Regions from separate parts of the Ruminococcus sp. 8Y-12 genome, predicted to be linked through region 1. Evidence: riboswitches for the same ligand, from Rfam matches in the RefSeq annotation. Region 1 holds a riboswitch; the other holds the start of a gene.
The links. A riboswitch is a leader RNA that binds a small molecule or an ion and turns the genes downstream of it on or off. The one in region 1 is predicted to bind lysine.
Positions count from the first base shown of each region.

Region 2: linked by a shared signal. The riboswitch ahead of AC0THY_RS12565 (Na+/H+ antiporter NhaC family protein) and the one ahead of dapA (4-hydroxy-tetrahydrodipicolinate synthase) in region 1 are both predicted to bind lysine.

Region 1 covers NZ_CM176623.1:4,799,867-4,803,280, reverse strand. The annotation lists gene AC0THY_RS19515 (single-stranded DNA-binding protein) at 164-790, shown strand; gene AC0THY_RS19510 (cob(I)yrinic acid a,c-diamide adenosyltransferase) at 1,008-1,499, shown strand; lysine riboswitch at 1,540-1,714, shown strand; gene dapA (4-hydroxy-tetrahydrodipicolinate synthase) at 1,791-2,681, shown strand; gene dapB (4-hydroxy-tetrahydrodipicolinate reductase) at 2,743-3,414, shown strand, end outside.
Region 2 covers NZ_CM176623.1:3,241,804-3,245,217, reverse strand. The annotation lists gene AC0THY_RS12580 (recombinase family protein) at 1-309, shown strand, start outside; partial or broken gene AC0THY_RS12575 (manganese catalase family protein) at 474-920, shown strand; gene AC0THY_RS12570 (superoxide dismutase family protein) at 926-1,426, shown strand; lysine riboswitch at 1,515-1,682, shown strand; gene AC0THY_RS12565 (Na+/H+ antiporter NhaC family protein) at 1,853-3,414, shown strand, end outside.

The DNA of each region.
Region 1 (3,414 bases):
GTTTATCACATTTTCACAAGATTACAAGGGGTTTTCAATATTTCAGGTATTTTTTGAAAAATTTGAAAAAAATAGTTCTAAGAGAGAAAGAGACGTCATAAACATATTTATATACCAAATACGAAAAGAGATACTTCGTAAGAAGAAGGGAGAACAATTATTCATGGCAGATAAGGTTATTGAAAACAATCAGGTATCCATTATGGGACAAATTGCATCAGAGTTCGTGTTCAGTCACGAGGTCTTTGGAGAGGGATTTTACATGCTGGACATTTTGGTAAAGCGCTTAAGCGATTCTTATGACAGAATACCAGTGATGGTGTCCGAGCGACTGATTGATGTTACACAGGATTTTCAGGGAGAGTACATACAGATTGCAGGACAGTTCCGCTCCTATAACAGGCACGAAGAAAAGAAGAACAGGCTGGTACTGTCTGTGTTTGCCAGAGAGGTCAGCTTTGTGGAAGAAGAAAATGACAGAATGAAGACCAATCAGATCTTTTTGGATGGGTATATCTGTAAAGCACCTGTTTACCGCAAGACACCCCTGGGGAGGGAGATTGCAGATATGTTGATTGCGGTAAACAGGCCTTATGGGAAATCGGACTATATTCCCTGCATATGTTGGGGTAGAAATGCCAGATTTGCCTCCAGCTTTGATGTCGGGGGGCACGTTCAGGTGTGGGGAAGAATTCAGAGCAGGGATTATATGAAGAAGCTGGAGGGCGATCTCACAGAGAAACGCACCGCATACGAGGTTTCCGTGAGCAAGCTGGAATATATCGAATAAATATAACTGTTACTGCATAAATCCATTAAAAGCGCCTGGGGCGATGGGATTTATGCACTCTTGAATCATGTTCTTACGGTATGCGCAGTAAATGCGCACACCTGCCTGAACTGTTACGATTCGGTACGAGACAGTTCAGAATGAATATTGCATTTTCCGCCAGTTTGTAGTAATATTAAGAAATTGTAAGCAGGCGTTGAAAATTGAGAGGTGCGTTATGGATAAAGGCTTAGTGCATATTATATTCGGTGAAGGAAGAGGTAAGACAACTTCTGCTATTGGGCAGGCAATCCGGGCAGCCAGCGAAGGGAAATCTGTGATTATCATCCAATTTCTGAAGGAGAAGCAGAGGGATGATATCGGCTTTATCAGGCGTCTGGAACCGGAGATCAAGGTTTTCCGGTTTGAAAAGACAGAAAAGTCTTTTGACAGCCTGTCGGAAGAAGAGCGGCAGGAAGAGATTCAGAATCTGAGAAACGCTCTGAATTTTGCCAGAAAGGTGTTGGTTACAGAAGAGTGCGATGTACTGATCCTGGACGAGGTGCTGGGGCTTGTGGAGCACGGCATTGCCGGCGCTTCTGAAATCCGTGGGCTGTTGGAAGCAAAACATGATGACACGGAATTGATTTTAACGGGCATTTATGAAGGAAGAGAATTTTGGGACCTGGCCGATGTGGTGACAGAAATGGTAACGAAAAAGAATCATTGACAAGGTTTTTTAATAATGCTATAGTTAAAACAACTAAATAGTTTTGAGTAGAGGTTGCGTTTTTCATCAGTAACCCGCTGGATGTGTTCAGGCACAGTGGAATGCGGGGGAAAGGGGAGAACGCCGAAAGATGCAGTACCTGTAACTGCATGCTTGGGCATACAGTGAATAACTGTATGACTGTCATCGTATTACGATGGGGAGCTACCTGAAGAAAGAAAACTATCGTGTATCACGATTCTTTAGGGCAGACTCTCATTGGTCTGCTCTTATTTTTAAGGAGGAAAAGATATGGCTATTTTCACAGGCGCAGGTGTTGCCATTGTTACACCAATGAAGGAAAATGGAGAGGTAAATTACGAAAAATTAGGGGAACTTTTGGAGGAGCAGATTGCCAATTCCACGGATGCCATCATTATCTGCGGAACTACCGGAGAGTCTTCCACGCTTTCACATGAGGAGCATCTGGATGTGATCAAGTATGCGGTGGATAAAGTCGCAAAGAGGATACCTGTGATTGCGGGAACAGGTTCCAACAGCACGGAAACAGCAGTATACCTGTCTGTTGAGGCGGAGAAGTACGGAGCGGATGCCCTGCTTTTGGTGACCCCCTATTACAATAAAGCTACACAGAAGGGCCTGATCGCCCACTACACCGAGATCGCAAGCTCTGTAAAGGTGCCCATTATCCTTTACAATGTGCCCAGCAGGACAGGTTGCAATATAACTCCGGAGACAGCGGTGTATCTGGCTAAAAACGTGGAGAACATTGTGGCTATCAAGGAGGCAAGCGGAAATATATCACAGGTTGCAAAGCTTATGCAGTTGGCGGATGGATGTATTGACTTATACTCCGGAAATGATGACCAGATTGTTCCTTTGATGTCATTGGGCGGCAAGGGTGTTATCTCTGTACTCTCAAACATTGCACCCCAGCAGACCCATGATATTGTGGAGCTGTTTATGGAGGGCAAGGTGCGTGAGAGCTGCGCGCTGCAGTTAAAGGCGCTGCCTTTGATTAACGCACTCTTCAGTGAGGTAAATCCCATTCCTGTGAAAAAGGCTTTAAACCTCATGGGCAGGGAAGCCGGACCCTTGAGAGGGCCGCTGACCGAGATGGAGGAGGCCAATGCTGAGAAGCTGGCCAGGGAGATGGTGGACTTCGGACTGAAGCTGAAATAGAGCTACGCCTTCCCCGTGAGCAGAGAAAACGGAGAAATACCAGCAGATAAGGAGTAGAGATATGGTAAGGATAATAATGCATGGGTGTAACGGGCATATGGGCCAGGTGATTTCGCAGCTGGTAAAAGAGGACCAGGAGGCCCAGATCGTTGCGGGAATCGATCTGTATGACAACAGGGACAACGGGTATCCAGTATTTAAAAGCATCTGGGACTGTGATGTGGAGGCGGATGCCATAATTGATTTTGCGTCCCCAAAGGCGGAGGATGATCTGCTTGATTACTGTACAGAGAAAAAGGTGCCGGTTGTGGTCTGCACTACAGGACTCAGCCCTGAGCAGGTACAGAAAATACAGGATACTTCAAGACAGGTGGCAGTTTTGAAATCTGCGAACATGTCCCTGGGCGTCAACACTTTGCTGAAACTGCTGCAAGAGGCAGCCAAGGTGCTGGCCCCGGCTGGATTTGACATGGAAATCGTGGAGAAGCACCACAGACACAAGGTGGATGCGCCCAGCGGGACAGCTCTTGCTATGGCTGACAGCCTGAACGAGGCGCTTGGAAATTCCTACACTTATACCTTTGACCGCAGTCAGGAGCGCAAAGCCAGAGATGAAAAGGAAATCGGCGTGGTGGCTGTGAGAGGTGGAAATATCGTGGGAGAGCATGAGGTCATTTTCGCAGGCACGGATGAGGTGATCACCTTTAAGCACACAGCTTATTCCAAGGCTGTC
Region 2 (3,414 bases), 1.6 Mb from region 1:
GAAATGTTTATCAAACGAAATAATAGTATAGATAAAGAGTTAAGGGAAATGAATAAGGTTTTAAACAATCTTAAATCACAGCTAAATGCAATTGAAGAAAAATCAACAGAATACTTGGAATTTTTGCCAAAGTTAAAAAATGCATTAGATTTATATACCGTAGATACTACAACAATTACACAAAAAAACAAAATGCTATCCGAACTAATCGAAAAAATTACATATTTAAAAACAACGCCAGCAATCAAAAAAAATTCTGACCCTTACGATTTTACAATTAAAATATACTTAAAGCTACCTGAAAAATAAGTATTGCGTTTTTTAAATAGTTGCAAAATTGCAAAGTACCTTTTTAATGACCAATTACAAAACAACTCTATTATAAATAATTCTTATACAATTCTAAAGAAAATCAAAATCGTGAAACCCTTTAAAATCAAGGCTTTCCGAACCATTGACATGAACAACGTGCAGAAGAACTGGCCCACTTGGAAATCGTCTCTACCATTGTCCATCAGCTTACCAAAAACCTATCTATGGAAGAGATCGAACAGTCCGGTTTAGGCCCTTACTATATTGACCATACCGTTGGAATTTGGCCCCAGGCAGCTGCCGGTATCCCCTTTAATGCCTGTGAATTTCAGTCCAAAGGCGATCCAGTTACAGATCTCTTTGAAGACCTGGCGGCAGAACAGAAAGCCAGAAGCACCTACGATAACATTCTCAGGGTTGTAAGAAATATTCCGGAGGTAGCAGATCCGATCCGCTTCCTTCGCGCACGCGAGGTTGTTCATTTCCAGAGATTTGGGGAAGCTCTGCGCACAGTTCAGGAAGAACTTGACAGTAAGAATTTCTATGCTTACAATCCCAGCTTCGATGCCCCCACATCCTGCAGCTGTGAGTCTTCCTGCCGGAAATAATGCCTATGAGAAAAGAATTGAATGATGCCCTGAATGTTATCGTACAGATGCCGCCCGAAGCATACGCTTTTGTCTACGGCAGTGAAGCATACCCTGATATCACTGGTACACTCTACTTCTATCCCCTCTGGGACGGGACTTTAGTTATCGCAGATATTTCAGGACTTCCTGATATGAATGAAGAGTGTTCTGAACGGATTTTTGGCTTTCATATCCATGAGGGTATCAGCTGCACAGGCAATGAGGAGGATCCATTTTCCAATACCGGAGCCCATTTTAACCCCAGACAGTGCCCCCATCCGGAACACGCCGGAGACTTTCCGCCCCTGTTTGGAAATGAAGGCTACGCACTGACAATGTTTTATACAAACCGCTTTTTTCCTGAGGAAGTAATAGGCCGCACAGCTGTCATTCATGATATGCCTGATGACTTCCGGACGCAGCCCTCCGGGGACTCGGGAGCAAAGATTGCCTGCGGAGAAATAAAGGCTAATGAGCACCGTTAAACACCTGTTTTATCTTGCCATCCCTAACCATCCATGATAGAATAAGGTATCAAAAAGTCGGTTTTTCAAATATTCTGGAGAACCAAAGCAAAATGATAGAGGCGCAGGATTCATAAGTACCGAACAGCTACGGCAGGGCAGCTGCTGTGAGGGAAAGGGGATACTGCCGAAGGGTAAGCGTGACGCCCATTCACCATCCCTGGGATATTGTAAAATATGCAATATACTGTCACGTTTGTGGAGCGCTATCATCGGTGAGGACATTGCAAATGTTACTGCCGTACATGTGCCTGTTTCCGCAGACATATGTACGGCTTTTTACATCCCAGAGTATCCAAAGCAGGGCGCAGTGGCGCACTTTCTGTGTTCTATATATGAAGCCTGCGCATCTGATTTTTGCAAAATACGGAAAGAGAGGTATGATTTATGCAAAAAACAACGAAACGCAGACTGGCAGCGTCCGCCTTTGTCCTTCTGGTGCTGCTTGCCGCCTGGGCCTTCCCTGTGCTGGCCGCTGCCGATGAAGCTCCTCAGCCTGCCATGTACGCCACATTCTGGGCTCTGGTTCCTCCTTTGGTGGCCATTGCCCTTGCCCTCATAACCAAGGAAGTCTACAGCTCACTCTTTGTGGGAATCCTGGTGGGGGCTCTGTTCTACTCAGGCTTTGGGTTTGAGAAGACTGTCACCCATATGTTTGAGGACGGATTTATCAGCGTGCTCTCACAGGCCGGAAATGTGGGTATCCTGATCTTCCTGGTTATCTTGGGAGCCATGGTTTCCCTGATGAACAAGGCAGGCGGTTCCGCTGCCTTTGGACAGTGGGCCAGCAGCCATATTAAGACACGCATCGGCGCTCAGTTGGCAACCGTTGTTCTGGGTGTGCTCATTTTTATTGATGACTATTTTAACTGCCTTACTGTGGGAAGTGTGATGCGTCCAGTAACGGACAAGCACAATGTATCCAGAGCCAAGCTCTCCTACCTGATCGATGCCACAGCCGCTCCAGTCTGTATCATTGCCCCTATCTCTTCGTGGGCTGCAGCTGTCACCGGATTTGTGGAAGGGGAAGATGGATTGGCGCTTTTCATCCGTGCCATTCCTTACAACTTTTATGCCCTGCTTACCATTGTTATGATGATTGGCTTGATTCTCCTGAAGGTAGATTTCGGCTCCATGAAGCTCCATGAAGACAATGCCATGAAGGGAGACCTTTATACAACTCCTGACCGCCCTTATGCCAATGTGTCGGACAGTGGCTCTATCAAAGGCCGCGGAAAGGTTATAGACCTGGTTGTTCCCATTTTTTGTCTGATCCTTTTCTGTATTGCAGGTATGGTATACACAGGCGGTTTCTTCAGCGGAACGGATTTTGTAACCGCTTTTTCAAACTGTAACTCCTCCCTCGGTCTGGTGTTGGGTAGCTTTTTCGGCTTTGTTTTCACCGTAATCTTTTATATGGTTCGCAGGGTTTTGAAATTCCAGGAATGCATGTCCTGTCTGCCGGAGGGCTTTAAGTCCATGGTTCCAGCCATCCTGATTCTTACCTTTGCCTGGACCTTAAAAGCTATGACCGACAGTCTGGGAGCTGCCGCTTTCGTGGAAACTTCCATGAAAGAATGTGCAGAGGGGCTGATGACCATGCTTCCTGCCATTATTTTCCTGGTTGGCTGCGGTCTTGCATTTGCCACAGGAACCTCCTGGGGAACCTTTGGTATCCTGATTCCCATTGTAGTCTCCGTATTCAGCGGCAGAGACTACAACCTTATGGTAATGTCCATTTCTGCCTGTATGGCAGGTGCTGTATGCGGCGACCATTGCTCACCCATCTCCGACACCACTATCATGGCTTCCGCAGGCGCCCAATGTAACCATGTAAACCATGTTTCCACTCAGCTACCCTATGCAATCAGCGTTGCTGTCATATCCTTCCTGTCATACTTGTTTGCCGGCCTGCTGGCTAATTTTACCTCTATGACATGGCTGGGACT